DNA from 2 places in the Bacillus sp. FSL W7-1360 genome. Region 1 is predicted to be linked to the other one. Evidence: riboswitches for the same ligand, from Rfam matches in the RefSeq annotation. Region 1 holds a riboswitch; the other holds the start of a gene.
What was found. Region 1 has a riboswitch for S-adenosylmethionine ahead of metK (methionine adenosyltransferase). Riboswitches for the same ligand answer to the same signal wherever they lie in the genome.
Positions count from the first base shown of each region.

Region 2: another riboswitch for S-adenosylmethionine. It lies ahead of NSQ26_RS00625 (methionine ABC transporter ATP-binding protein); the one in region 1 lies ahead of metK (methionine adenosyltransferase).

Region 1 covers NZ_CP151950.1:288,445-294,767, reverse strand. Annotated here, with positions in the region: gene NSQ26_RS01475 (gamma carbonic anhydrase) at 1-371, shown strand, start outside; gene srtD (class D sortase, LPxTATN-specific) at 371-943, shown strand; gene metK (methionine adenosyltransferase) at 1,002-2,210, opposite strand; SAM riboswitch class I at 2,433-2,542, opposite strand; gene pckA (phosphoenolpyruvate carboxykinase (ATP)) at 2,779-4,356, shown strand; gene NSQ26_RS01455 (beta strand repeat-containing protein) at 4,455-6,323, opposite strand, start outside.
Region 2 covers NZ_CP151950.1:119,239-125,561, reverse strand. Annotated here, with positions in the region: gene NSQ26_RS00640 (fumarylacetoacetate hydrolase family protein) at 1-98, opposite strand, end outside; gene NSQ26_RS00635 (MetQ/NlpA family ABC transporter substrate-binding protein) at 216-1,034, opposite strand; gene NSQ26_RS00630 (methionine ABC transporter permease) at 1,047-1,703, opposite strand; gene NSQ26_RS00625 (methionine ABC transporter ATP-binding protein) at 1,696-2,721, opposite strand; SAM riboswitch class I at 2,787-2,894, opposite strand; gene gcvH (glycine cleavage system protein GcvH) at 2,977-3,366, opposite strand; gene NSQ26_RS00615 (arsenate reductase family protein) at 3,482-3,850, opposite strand; gene NSQ26_RS00610 (alpha/beta hydrolase) at 3,875-4,834, opposite strand; gene NSQ26_RS00605 (acyl-CoA dehydrogenase FadE) at 5,008-6,323, opposite strand, start outside.

The DNA.
Region 1 (6,323 bases):
TCAACATTCAAGACCAATCAATGCTTCATCAAAGCCCCAACCGGACATTACTCATTGAAGATGATGTCACTGTTGGACACCAAGTGATGCTCCATAGCGCGGTCATTCGCAAAAATGCGCTCATCGGTATGGGATCGATCGTGTTAGATGGCGCTGAAATTGGAGAAGGGGCTTTTATCGGCGCTGGCAGCCTTGTACCTCCGGGAAAAGTGATCCCACCAGGTATGCTCGCCTTCGGTCGTCCGGCTAAAGTGATCCGTCCGTTAAACGATGAAGACCAGGCTGATATGGCGCGTATTCGCCGTGAATATGTAGAAAAAGGACAAGCATATAAAATTATCCAAAGTGAGAAACAGGGGGAAATTCAATGATCAAGTGGATCAGCAATCTTCTTATTATCGCTGGTGTCATCTCTATCGCTGTATTCGGTTATTTATTTATTAAAAATGAACAACAACAAAAACAATCACTGGCGCAAGCAGAAGAGAACTTGTCAAAAAACAACGCGCCAGAAGAAAATTTTGATATTCAATCTTACAAACCAGAAATGTATGAGGCATTCGCGACAATGGATATTCCTAAATTAGATAAGACATTACCTATTGTTGAAGGAACCGACGCAGACGCGCTTGATAAAGGAATTGGTCATTTAGTTGACTCCGTCCTTCCTGGGCAAGGAGAACAAATTGTCATGTCCGGTCACCGCGACACGGTCTTCCGCCAGTTTGATAAAATTGAGATTGGTGATACCTTTACAATTAACATGCCATATGGATCATACACTTATGAAATTAAAGAAACAGATATCGTCTCAGAAGATGACACATCTGTCATTCGGGAGATGGGTGAAGAAGTGCTTGTTGTGACAACATGTTACCCATTTTCTTTTGTTGGCGATGCGCCCGAGCGTTTCGTTGCGTATGCCTATCCGGTGACTGACTAAGGAAAAAGCCTTATGCTGATATGATATCAAAGCAGCATAAGGCTCGTTTTATATGCAATTACTGTGTTGCGAGTTCAGACTTAAGAATTTCAGCTTTATCCGTCGCTTCCCACGGTAAAGCCACATCATCACGACCGAAGTGGCCATATGCCGCTGTCTGTCTGTAAATTGGTCGACGTAAATCGAGCATCTTAATAATTCCAGCCGGACGCAAATCAAAATGCTTCCGTACCAATTTTACAAGCGTCTCTTCAGCGACACGTCCAGTACCAAACGTGTCAATAGAAATAGACACGGGTTGGGCAACACCAATCGCATAAGCGAGTTGCACTTCACATTTCTCCGCTAACCCTGCTGCAACAATGTTTTTCGCCACGTACCGTGCTGCATACGCACCCGAACGGTCAACTTTCGTTGCATCTTTCCCAGAGAAAGCACCTCCACCATGGCGCGCATAACCACCATACGTGTCAACGATAATCTTTCTTCCCGTTAACCCCGCATCTCCTTGTGGTCCGCCAATGACAAAGCGACCTGTTGGATTGATAAAATACTTTGTCTCCTCATCCAACCATTTACTTGATACAACCGCTTCAATGACATACTTTTTCATGTCTGTTTGAATTTGTTCAAGGGTCACTTCTGGTGCATGTTGCGTTGAAATGACGATCGTATCTACACGCGCCGGCTTACCTTGTTCATCATATTCAATCGTCACTTGCGTTTTCCCATCGGGGCGCAAATAATTAAGTGTGCCGTCTTTACGGACTTCCGACAAACGGCGGGCCAACTGGTGACTTAAAAAGATCGGTAATGGCATGAGCGCGCTCGTTTCATTTGTCGCAAAACCAAACATTAACCCTTGATCCCCAGCACCGATCGCTTCTAACTCCGCATCCGTCATTTGTCCTTCTCTTGCTTCAAGTGCCTCATCCACACCTTGGGCAATATCAGCCGATTGCTCATCAATTGATGTTAATACTGCACAAGTGTCCGCATCAAAACCGTATTTTGCGCGCGTGTAACCAATCTCCTTGATCGTTCTACGTACCACACTCGGAATATCCACATACGTGCTCGTTGTAATTTCTCCTGCGACAAGCACTAAACCTGTTGTGACCGATGTCTCACAAGCGACACGAGCATTTGGGTCTTTTGTCAAAATATCATCTAAAATCGCATCCGAAATTTGATCACAAATTTTATCAGGATGGCCCTCGGTTACTGATTCAGATGTAAATAAATGCCGACTTCTTTCTTTTTCCACTTTACATACTCCTCTCTATTTCTCCGGACTGCTTGGCTCTATGGTATCTCCTTTTTATGTCTACAAGGCGTATCCATAGTCCTCCATAAGCGTTCTAGAGGGGAACTAACAACAGCCTATGCTAACGTTTGCCTCAAAGTTCCAGTAATATTGAGACATACACCTGTACACAATAAAAAACCTTCTCCGCGAGGAAAAGGGTACCTAATGTTTACCATTCGCCTCTTATCGTCCAAGACATATTGTCTTGCAGGTTAGCACCTTTCCACCTCTAAAAGGTGTTGGTTGCTGGGCTTCATTGGGCCTGTCCCTCAGCCGACTCTTGATAAAAGTACTACGTTTACTGGAGTGTTCACCACTTTAACGTGAGCACGTCAGTATGTTGCCCTATTAGTCTAACATAACTCGACAAAAAAAGAAAGGTTGCTATGGATAAACCTTTTTTAACCTGTGTCGAATAAATTTATTACATTTTTGCTCACTTTAGTATGGAATAATGACTATAATGTGTTATACTAAATCAAGACTGATACGTTATACTTGTCCTGATTAAGGGAAGGAGATCAATATGAACATTTTGAACGGCTCAACACAATTAGAACAGTTACTCTCAAGTCAGCATACATTACACAGCCTGCCTGTGCCAACACTTGTTGAACATGCACTCGCTCGCAAAGAAGGTACCCTTACACCAACAGGTGCGCTTTCTGTGGAGACAGGAGCTTATACCGGTAGATCCCCTAATGACAAGTTTATTGTCTCTGAAGACGCGACACGTTCTTCAATTGACTGGGGGAACGTAAACAAACCCATCGATCCCTCTACCTTCAAACGACTATACGAAAAAGTGTTATGCTATTTGCAAGAAAAAGAAGGGTGCTATGTATCAACAGGATACGCAGGTGCTGATGTTACTTACCAACTTCCAATCACATATATTAATGAATTTGCGTGGCACCATCTATTTGCCCGGCAATTGTTTATTCGCACGAGTGATTCAACAGCAAAAAAAGATTCTTTTACAATTGTAAGCGCACCGACTTTTAAAGCAGACCCACTCATTGATGGTACAAATTCTGAGGCATTTGTGATCATTTCTTTTGAAAAACGTGTTGTCTTAATTGGCGGTACTGAATACGCGGGAGAAATGAAAAAAGCAATTTTTTCTGTCATGAATTATTTATTACCTGATCAAATGGTTCTACCTATGCACTGTTCGGCTAACACAAGCAGTGATGGCGAAGTAACATTGTTTTTTGGTCTTTCTGGAACAGGAAAAACAACGTTGTCAGCCTCAAATAATCGTTCTTTAATCGGTGATGATGAGCATGGCTGGTCCGACAATGGTGTCTTCAATATTGAAGGCGGATGCTATGCAAAATGTATTGATCTATCTCGAGAAAAAGAGCCACAAATTTGGGATGCTATTCGATTCGGTACAGTACTAGAGAATGTGTGCTTGCATCCTGAAACACGCCAACCGGACTATCGCGCCCGTATAAAAACAGAAAATACACGGGCTGCCTATCCGCTTGAGCATATTCCAAACGCGATCACACCTAGTATCGCCGGACATCCAAACACAATCATCTTTTTAACTGCCGATGCTTTTGGTGTATTGCCACCTATTAGTAAACTTACAAAAGAACAAGCAATGTATCACTTCTTATCTGGATACACAAGTAAACTTGCCGGCACAGAACGAGGCATTACAAAACCAGAAACAACTTTTTCTACTTGTTTTGGCGCACCTTTCTTGCCACGTGCAGCTGAATGCTACGCCAAAATGCTTGGTGAAAAAATTGAGCATCATGATGTAAGCGTGTTCCTCGTCAATACCGGCTGGTCTGGGGGTAGTTACGGTGTAGGTGCACGAATTAAATTATCCTACACACGCGCGATGGTGGAAGCTGCCATTCAAGGAGAATTAAAACACGTAGACACAATTTGTGATCCATTTTTCGGCTTACACATGCCTGTACGTTGTCCAGGTGTTCCCGATCATCTATTAAACCCACGAAATGTGTGGCAAGATACAGCTGCCTATGACGAAACAGCGACACACCTTGCGCAGCAGTTCCGAGAAAACTTTAAACGTTTCTCTTCAGTCGACACGAATGTTTATCAAGCAGGACCGGTAAAGTAATTTTACAAACAGAAAAGCTTCTCCCTATGTAACATTAGACTGTTAATAGGGAGAAGCTTTTTCTATGACTATTATTGAAAGAATCCCACACAATACGTCTACACAATTCTAACAATGGTTAAATAAATATTATTAAACTGTGCTGATGTTCCTCCAGAAAATAATAACACTCTCAATTCTTTTTGCGTATTTGCCAATACAACGAATGAACGCGTAAACGTCAGTATTTCTCCCATTGATATTTCCCTCAACACTTGAGTAGGCGGTGGCGGATCTACATTAATATTCATTCCTATTTCCGCAGTAGCACCTAACATCCCCGTCGCACCACTTCCCATTACAGTGGCACTGACAAAATAAGTTGCTGTCGGATCTAATTGAATCATCGTATTGCCCACAAGAGAAATACCATCTCCTGTGGCTCCTACATTTGCCCATTCAACAAGTGTTGGACCCGTTACTCCCGTTACTCCCGTAAACCCAAAACCTAAAAATTCAGCAAATGTTGTTTCAAATGGAAGAGCTCCAGTCGGTCCCGTTGGGCCACGTAGCCCCGTTACTCCGGTTGGTCCGGTCAGACCTGTTACTCCGGTCGGTCCCGTCACTCCTGTTACCCCGGTCGGTCCCGTCACTCCCGTTACTCCCGTTGGTCCCGTTACTCCCGTTACTCCCGTCGGTCCTGTCGGGCCTGTTACTCCTGTCGGTCCCGTCACTCCTGTTACCCCGGTCGGGCCTGTTACTCCTGTCGGACCCGTCACTCCTGTTACTCCTGTCGGACCCGTCGCTCCTGTCACTCCTGCCCCGGTTATTCCTCGTAGGCCGGTCGGTCCCGTTGCTCCCGTTGGACCGGTGACTCCTGTCGCTCCTGTCACCCCTGCCCCGGTTATTCCTCGTAGGCCGGTCGGTCCCGTTACTCCCGTTGGACCCGTCACTCCCGTCGGTCCCGTCACTCCTGTTACCCCGGTCGGACCGGTCGGGCCTGTTACTCCTGTCGGACCCGTCACTCCTGTTACTCCTGTCGCTCCTGTCACTCCTGCCCCGGTTATTCCTCGTAGGCCGGTCGGTCCCGTCGCTCCCGTTGGACCGGTGACTCCTGTCGCTCCTGTCACCCCTGCCCCGGTTATTCCTCGTAGGCCGGTCGGTCCCGTTGCTCCCGGTGGACCCGTCACTCCTGTCGCTCCTGTCACCCCTGCCCCCGTTATTCCTCGTAGGCCGGTCGGTCCCGTTGCTCCCGTTGGACCCGTCACTCCCGTCGCTCCTGTCACTCCTGCCCCGGTTATTCCTCGTAGGCCGGTCGGTCCCGTTGCTCCCGTTGGACCCGTCACTCCTGTCGCTCCTGTCACTCCTGCCCCGGTTATTCCTCGTAGGCCGGTCGGACCTGTTGCTCCCGTTGGACCGGTGACTCCCGTCGCTCCTGTCACTCCTGCCCCGGTTATTCCTCGTAGGCCGGTCGGTCCCGTTGCTCCCGGTGGACCGGTGACTCCCGTCGCTCCTGTCACCCCTGCCCCGGTTATTCCTCGTAGGCCGGTTGGTCCCGTCGCTCCCGGTGGACCGGTGACTCCTGTCGCTCCTGTCACTCCTGCCCCGGTTATTCCTCGTAGGCCGGTCGGTCCCGTCGCTCCCGTTGGACCGGTGACTCCTGTCGCTCCTGTCACTCCTGCCCCGGTTATTCCTCGTAGGCCGGTCGGACCTGTTGCTCCCGTTGGACCGGTGACTCCCGTCGCTCCTGTCACTCCTGTCACTCCTGCCCCGGTTATTCCTCGTAGACCGGTCGGTCCCGTTGCTCCCGGTGGACCGGTGACTCCTGTCGCTCCTGTCACTCCTGCCCCAGTTATTCCTCGTAGGCCGGTCGGTCCCGTTGCTCCCGGTGGACCGGTGACTCCCGTCGCTCCTGTCACTCCTGCCCCGGTTATTCCTCGTAGGCCGGTCGGTCCCGTTGCTCCCGGTGGACCGGTGACTCCCGTCGC
Region 2 (6,323 bases), 170 kb from region 1:
AGATCATTTAACAACGTCCCGTATACACGTCCTTTAAGCACAACCTCTTGTAAGGATACATCTCTGTCAGATACGTTCTCTTCTCTTAATAGTTCCATCACAATCACACTCCGTCTTGAACAAAATTTGCGCATATACTATCTCTTTCGCGATCGCCCTCCTTTTTCCCTTCAAAAAAAACAAGACCCCTCACTTGAGAGATCTTGCTCCGCTACTTAATCGACTGCGATCACGGCACCGGCATACTTTTCATCAATAAACGCTTTGATTTCATCAGAGCCGAGCACCGAAATCAGCGCTTTGACGGCCTCATCATCAGCGCTATCTTTGCGTGTCACGACAATATTGGCGTATGGATTGCTTTCATCGCCCGCTTCTAAATAAATTGCTTCTTCCACTGGAGAAATGCCGGCGCCCATCGCGAAATTGGAATTAATTGCAACGACGTCTGCCTCATTTGATTGATACGCTTGTGGCAACATTTCTGGATTCGGACCAGCATCAATGCGAATATTTTTCGGATTCTCTACAATATCTGCTTCCGTCGCTTCCACAGCAGAAACACCGTCTTTTAATGTAATGAGCCCCGCTTCTTGTAATAACGAAAGAATTCGCCCGTAATCGGAAACAGAATTGCTCATTAGCACCGTTGCCCCGTCAGGAAGCTCATCCAACTTGTCATAGTCTTGTGAGTAAAGACCGATTGGCTCCAAGTGCACTGCGCCTACTTCCACAAAGTCATAGCCGTGGTCAGCAATTTGCTGGTCTAAATATGGACGGTGTTGGAAAAAGTTTGCGTCAATTTCCTCGTCCTGAAGGGCCCGGTTCGGTAAAATGTAATCATCAAACACTTTAATTTCTAAATCAAAACCTTTTTCTTTTAGAAGTGGCTTTGCTTCTTCCAAAATTTCTGCATGGGGCACATTTGATGCACCGACTGTTACTTTTGATCCGTCTTTTTCTCCGCTATTCCCACAAGCCACAAGTCCCGCACTCGCTGCGAATACACCTAATCCTAACAACCATTTTTTCATTTTACATGCCCCCTATCGTTTATCTATCTTTCTTGTGAGTGAATCTCCGAGCCATTGAAACAAAAATACAATTAATAAAATCACAACTGTCGCCACAAGCATTACTTCTGTATTTGTGCGTTGAAATCCTTGCTGAAATGCCAGTGTCCCAAGTCCGCCGGCACCGATTGTCCCAGCCATTGCCGTGTAACCGACAAGCGCGACCGTCGTCACTGTGATCCCTGAAATTAATGCTGGCAGTGCTTCAGGAATGAGCACCTTCCACACAATATGTGCATGTGATGCCCCCATTGACTGAGCGGCTTCAACGACACCGCGATCGACTTCGCGCAAAGCGAGCTCAACCATTCGTGCATAAAATGGCGCTGCACCAATAATTAAAGCCGGAAGTGCTGCAGAAGCGCCAAACATCGACCCCACAATCATGCGCGTGAAAGGAATTAATAAAATAATTAAAATGATAAACGGGATCGAGCGAAATACATTGACAACTGTTGCGATAACGACATAGGTCAAACGGCTCTCCCAAGCGCCCCCTTTTGCCGTTAAATAAAGCACGAGCCCAAGCGCCAACCCTAACACAAATGTTGCCACACTAGAAGCGATGGTCATATAAACCGTCTCCCACGTTGCCACCCAAACATCTTCCCAAACGACGTTGCTAAGCATGGTTGATCACCTCTACTTCTACCCCACGTTCACGTATATATGCAAGCGTCGCCTCAATCTCCACTTCTTCGCCTGAGAAACGAACAAACAACTTACCGACTGACCCTTGTTGTAACTTGGAAATGTTCCCATGTAAAATCGAAATCTCAATTGGAAAGCGGCGAATCACATCAGTGACGAGTGTTTCTTCTAATGGATTTGCACTAAATGTCAACGACGCAATCACCCCATCGCCTTTTTCAGCCAGTCGTTCCCAGAGCGACTCCTCTTCTTCATCCGTCTTCGCAAGCTCTTTTACAAATAACTTTGTCATCTGCGCTTGGGGACGGCGAAACACATCCATGACAGGACCTTTCTCAACAACCTCTCCTTGATCCATCACCGCAACATGGTCACAAATCTTTTGAATGACATGCATCTCGTGCGTAATAAGCACGATGGTTACCTTCAGTTTCTTATTAATTGCTAGTAATAAGTCTAAAATCGCATCGGTTGTCCTCGGGTCAAGGGCAGATGTCGCCTCATCGCAAAGCAATACGCTCGGTTCATTCGCGAGTGCACGCGCAATGCCGACACGTTGCTTTTGACCACCACTCAACTCTGATGGGTAATGATCCTCGCGACCATCCAAACCGACAAGCCGCAAAAGTTCCTTTACCCTTTCTTGACGTTGTTCCCGCGGTACTCCTGCGACCTCTAATGGTAATGAGATATTTTCCCATACCGTTCGCGACCATAACAAATTAAAATGTTGAAACACCATGCCGATTTTTTGGCGCGCATGACGCAATTGTTTTGCTGATAGTTTCGATAAGACATGACCATCAACCGCTATCTCTCCAGCAGTGGGACGTTCTAACAGGTTCAGCAAGCGGATCAATGTACTCTTGCCAGCCCCACTGTAACCAATAATCCCATATATTTGTCCTTCTTCAATCGTTAAATTCAGGTTACGTACTGCCTCAATCGCTCCCGACTTTGTCTGAAACGTTTTACTCACACCTGTTAGTGAGATCATCCTCATTCCTCCCAACAAAAAAATCTTTCTGCAGCATGAGCAGAAAGATTTTATCTATCACTTTCATCTCATCTCTCAGAGTTCTACACTCTGCAGGATTTAGCACCTGCAAACATGACGTTTGTGGTTGCCGGGTTTCGTCGGGCCAGTCCCTCCACCGCTCTTGATAAGAATATTCACTTGTTTTCATCACGTAGCCGTATCATAGCATGATTTAGTTGCACCGTCAATCATCATTTTTAGAACATGTCAGATTTATTCTGCTTCGCTAATCATTTCCTGATACTCACCAGCAGACATCAGATTTTCCACATCACTCATATTGCTTGGTTCAACGACAATCATCCATGCTTTCCCATATGGTGATTCATTTACAAATTCTGGTGAGTCTTCGAGCTCTTCATTCACTGCAACGACTTTTCCACTCACTGGTGCATATAACTCAGAAACCGTTTTGACAGATTCAACACTACCAAATGGCTCATCCGCTTCGATCTCATCACCGACTTCTGGCAACTCTACAAATACAATGTCGCCAAGCTCAGACTGGGCAAAATATGTAATCCCAATGCGGACGTTGTCACCTTCTACTTTCACCCATTCATGTTCCTCTGAATACTTTAGTTCTTCAGGTAAGTTACTCATCCTCATCGCCTCCATCATCATTTCCTTATTAGGGTTGACACTTTTTCCAAAAAACATCACAACACATTCAAGCTCATTTTACCATAATTAAAAATGATCCCCAAATGAGATGCACTTATTTTTCTTTCGCTAACCAAGTGTTTTCATAAACATCTTCTTTGAAACCAAGCGTAACTTGGCTGCCATCTGTCACAAGTGGACGTTTTAATAGCATACCATCAGAAGCAAGCAACGCATACTGTTCTTGTTCAGACATATCGGCAAGTTTATTTTTTAAATCAAGGGCGCGGTATTTCTGTCCACTCGTATTAAAAAAGCGTTTTAGCGCTTCCCCACTATCTTTATGCCATTGTTCAATTTGCGCTGCTGTCGGTGGGGCATTCACGACATCAATGGCTTCATATGCAATACCATGATCATTGAGCCACTTTTGCGCCTTCCGACATGTGCTACATTTTGGGTAGTGGTACATTTTTAGCGTCATCATTTTCTCTCCTTCTAAAGCTGACTAAAAGTTTTCCTGTAAGAAGCGGACAACTTTGTCGGCATATTCATCAGCTAGTTCATTCACTGTCTCTACATGTCCGTCATTCTCCGCAATCCATAATTCATTTCCCGCGCCCATAGAAGCATGAATTGCTTCACTATCTGTATACGGAATGGCGTCATCATTTTTGCCATGGATGAAATAGACGACTTTATTTTCTGCTTGCGTGATCGCATCAATTGGACTTACTTCATCAATGTTAGCACCAATGAGCCTTGGAATTACTTGCATCGTCACAGGCGTGAATGGGATATCTGGCAGATCACTCCAATGCGACAAATTAGATGATAGATACTGGCGTAAATTCGCAAATGGACTGTCGGCGATCACAACATCAACTGTATCTGACTGCGCAACTGCTAGTAAAGCCGAAGCAGCGCCCATTGACCAACCAATCACAGCGACATCGTCCATTCCTTTTTCCTCTTGTGCAAACGAAAAGGCGGACAACAAATCTTGCGACTCATACTGCCCAAGTGTGACCGCATCTCCTTCAGATTCCCCAGAAGCACGGTAATCAAATAACAACAAATGATAGCCTTCTTCTGCTAACCTTTTTGCGAGAGGAAGGATTTGATTCCCTGCTTGCAAACGAGATTGTCCGTAACCGTGTGAAAACACAACTGCTTTGGTCGATTGTATCTCTTCCCCTTCTCGCTGCGCCGGGATCCACCAGCCCTTCAAGGAAATATCATCTGCTTTGCTTTTAAAGCCAATTTCTTCAAACTTGAGTCCATGGTCAGCTGGTGTCTCATCAATCTCTACTCGTTCTGGGTGTGATAAGTTCCAACCAACATATGTTGCAACGCCAACCACTGCTAAGATCGCGAGTACAATAAAAATAACTAACCCTATGATCACTTTCTTCATCCGTCCTATTTTTGGTTTCTTTGATAAAGGTGTTTCTGTTGTTGCTGGCATCAAAATCACCCCTTGGCTTTATTTTATGACGGTCACGACGAAAATTCAATCTTTATGTGAAAAGAAGAAGTCTGCATGCAGACTTCTTCTTGACTGAGGAGAATACTCCTTGCGAGAGGAGTATTTTTATTTATTTTTGCGGCTCTATTTAGAGCCCCAAAATTGTCACCTAATTAAACAACATATTTCTTCGCTGCAATGACACCTTTTGCAATTTCACGCTTTTTCTCAACGACATTGATTGGTTGATGGCGCGTAAGCTTACGCAACATCGACATCATCGTACGGAGCGTGTCACCTTCTTGCATGTGAATTAACGCTTTCTTCGCGCTTGCTTCAATGCGGTTCACTGCTTCTTGAACGAATACTTCTGTCATGAGAAGCTTTTGTGCTTCTTTTTCAAACGACGTTTTGTTTGCTGCTTTTTCTGTACGTAAAACGACAGACTCCATCGAGTAAATATCGCTCACGATATCAGCGACAATTGCAAGAATCTCTTGCTCTTTCTCAAGCGCTGGACCGTATTTCTGCGCACCAAGACCGGCGACCATTAAGAACACTTTTTTCATCGTCGATACTAAATACTTTTCTTGCGCAAGCGGCTCGTCGCCAGTTTCTTCTGGCATAAACATCATGAGCTCTTCTTGCAAGCTTTGTGCTTGTTCAAGGAACGCAAGCTCACCTTTCATCGCTTTACGCATTAACGTACCTGGTACGAGCAAACGATTGATTTCGTTTGTTCCTTCGAAAATCCGGTTAATACGAGAGTCGCGGTAAATACGCTCTACTTCGTACTCAGCCATGAAGCCGTATCCGCCGTGGATTTGTACCGCTTCATCAGACACGTAGTCAAGCATTTCTGAACCAGCGAACTTGTTTAGTGAACACTCAATCGCATATTCTGCAATCGACTTCGCGACTTCACGACCGTCTTTTTGTTGTTCTTCACTTAAGCTGCCAAGACGATCTTCGAACAAACCACCTGTACGGTAGATGGAGCTCTCTGATGCGTAAATTTCAGTGGCCATGGAAGCAAGTTTCTCTTGAATTAAACGGAACTCAGAGATTGGCGTTTTGAACTGCTTACGCTCAACAGAATAGGTTGCTGCAAGCTCAAGCGCACGCTTCGCGCCACCGACACAGCCAATTCCAAGCTTGTAACGACCAACGTTTAAAATGTTAAACGCAATAACGTGACCTTTGCCAATTTCACCTAGTACATTTTCTTTCGGCACAAGTGCATCTTCTAAAATCAATGTACGTGTCGATGAGCCTTTAATACCCATTTTCTTTTCTTCTGGGCCCGTGCTCACACCCGGATAGTCTTTCTCTACGATGAAGGCCGTGAACTTCTCGCCATCCACTTTTGCATACACAACAAACACTTCTGCAAAAGCAGAGTTTGTGATCCATTGCTTTTCACCATTTAATACGTAGTGCGTGCCTTCTTCGTTTAACACGGCTGTTGCTTTGGCACCAAGCGCATCAG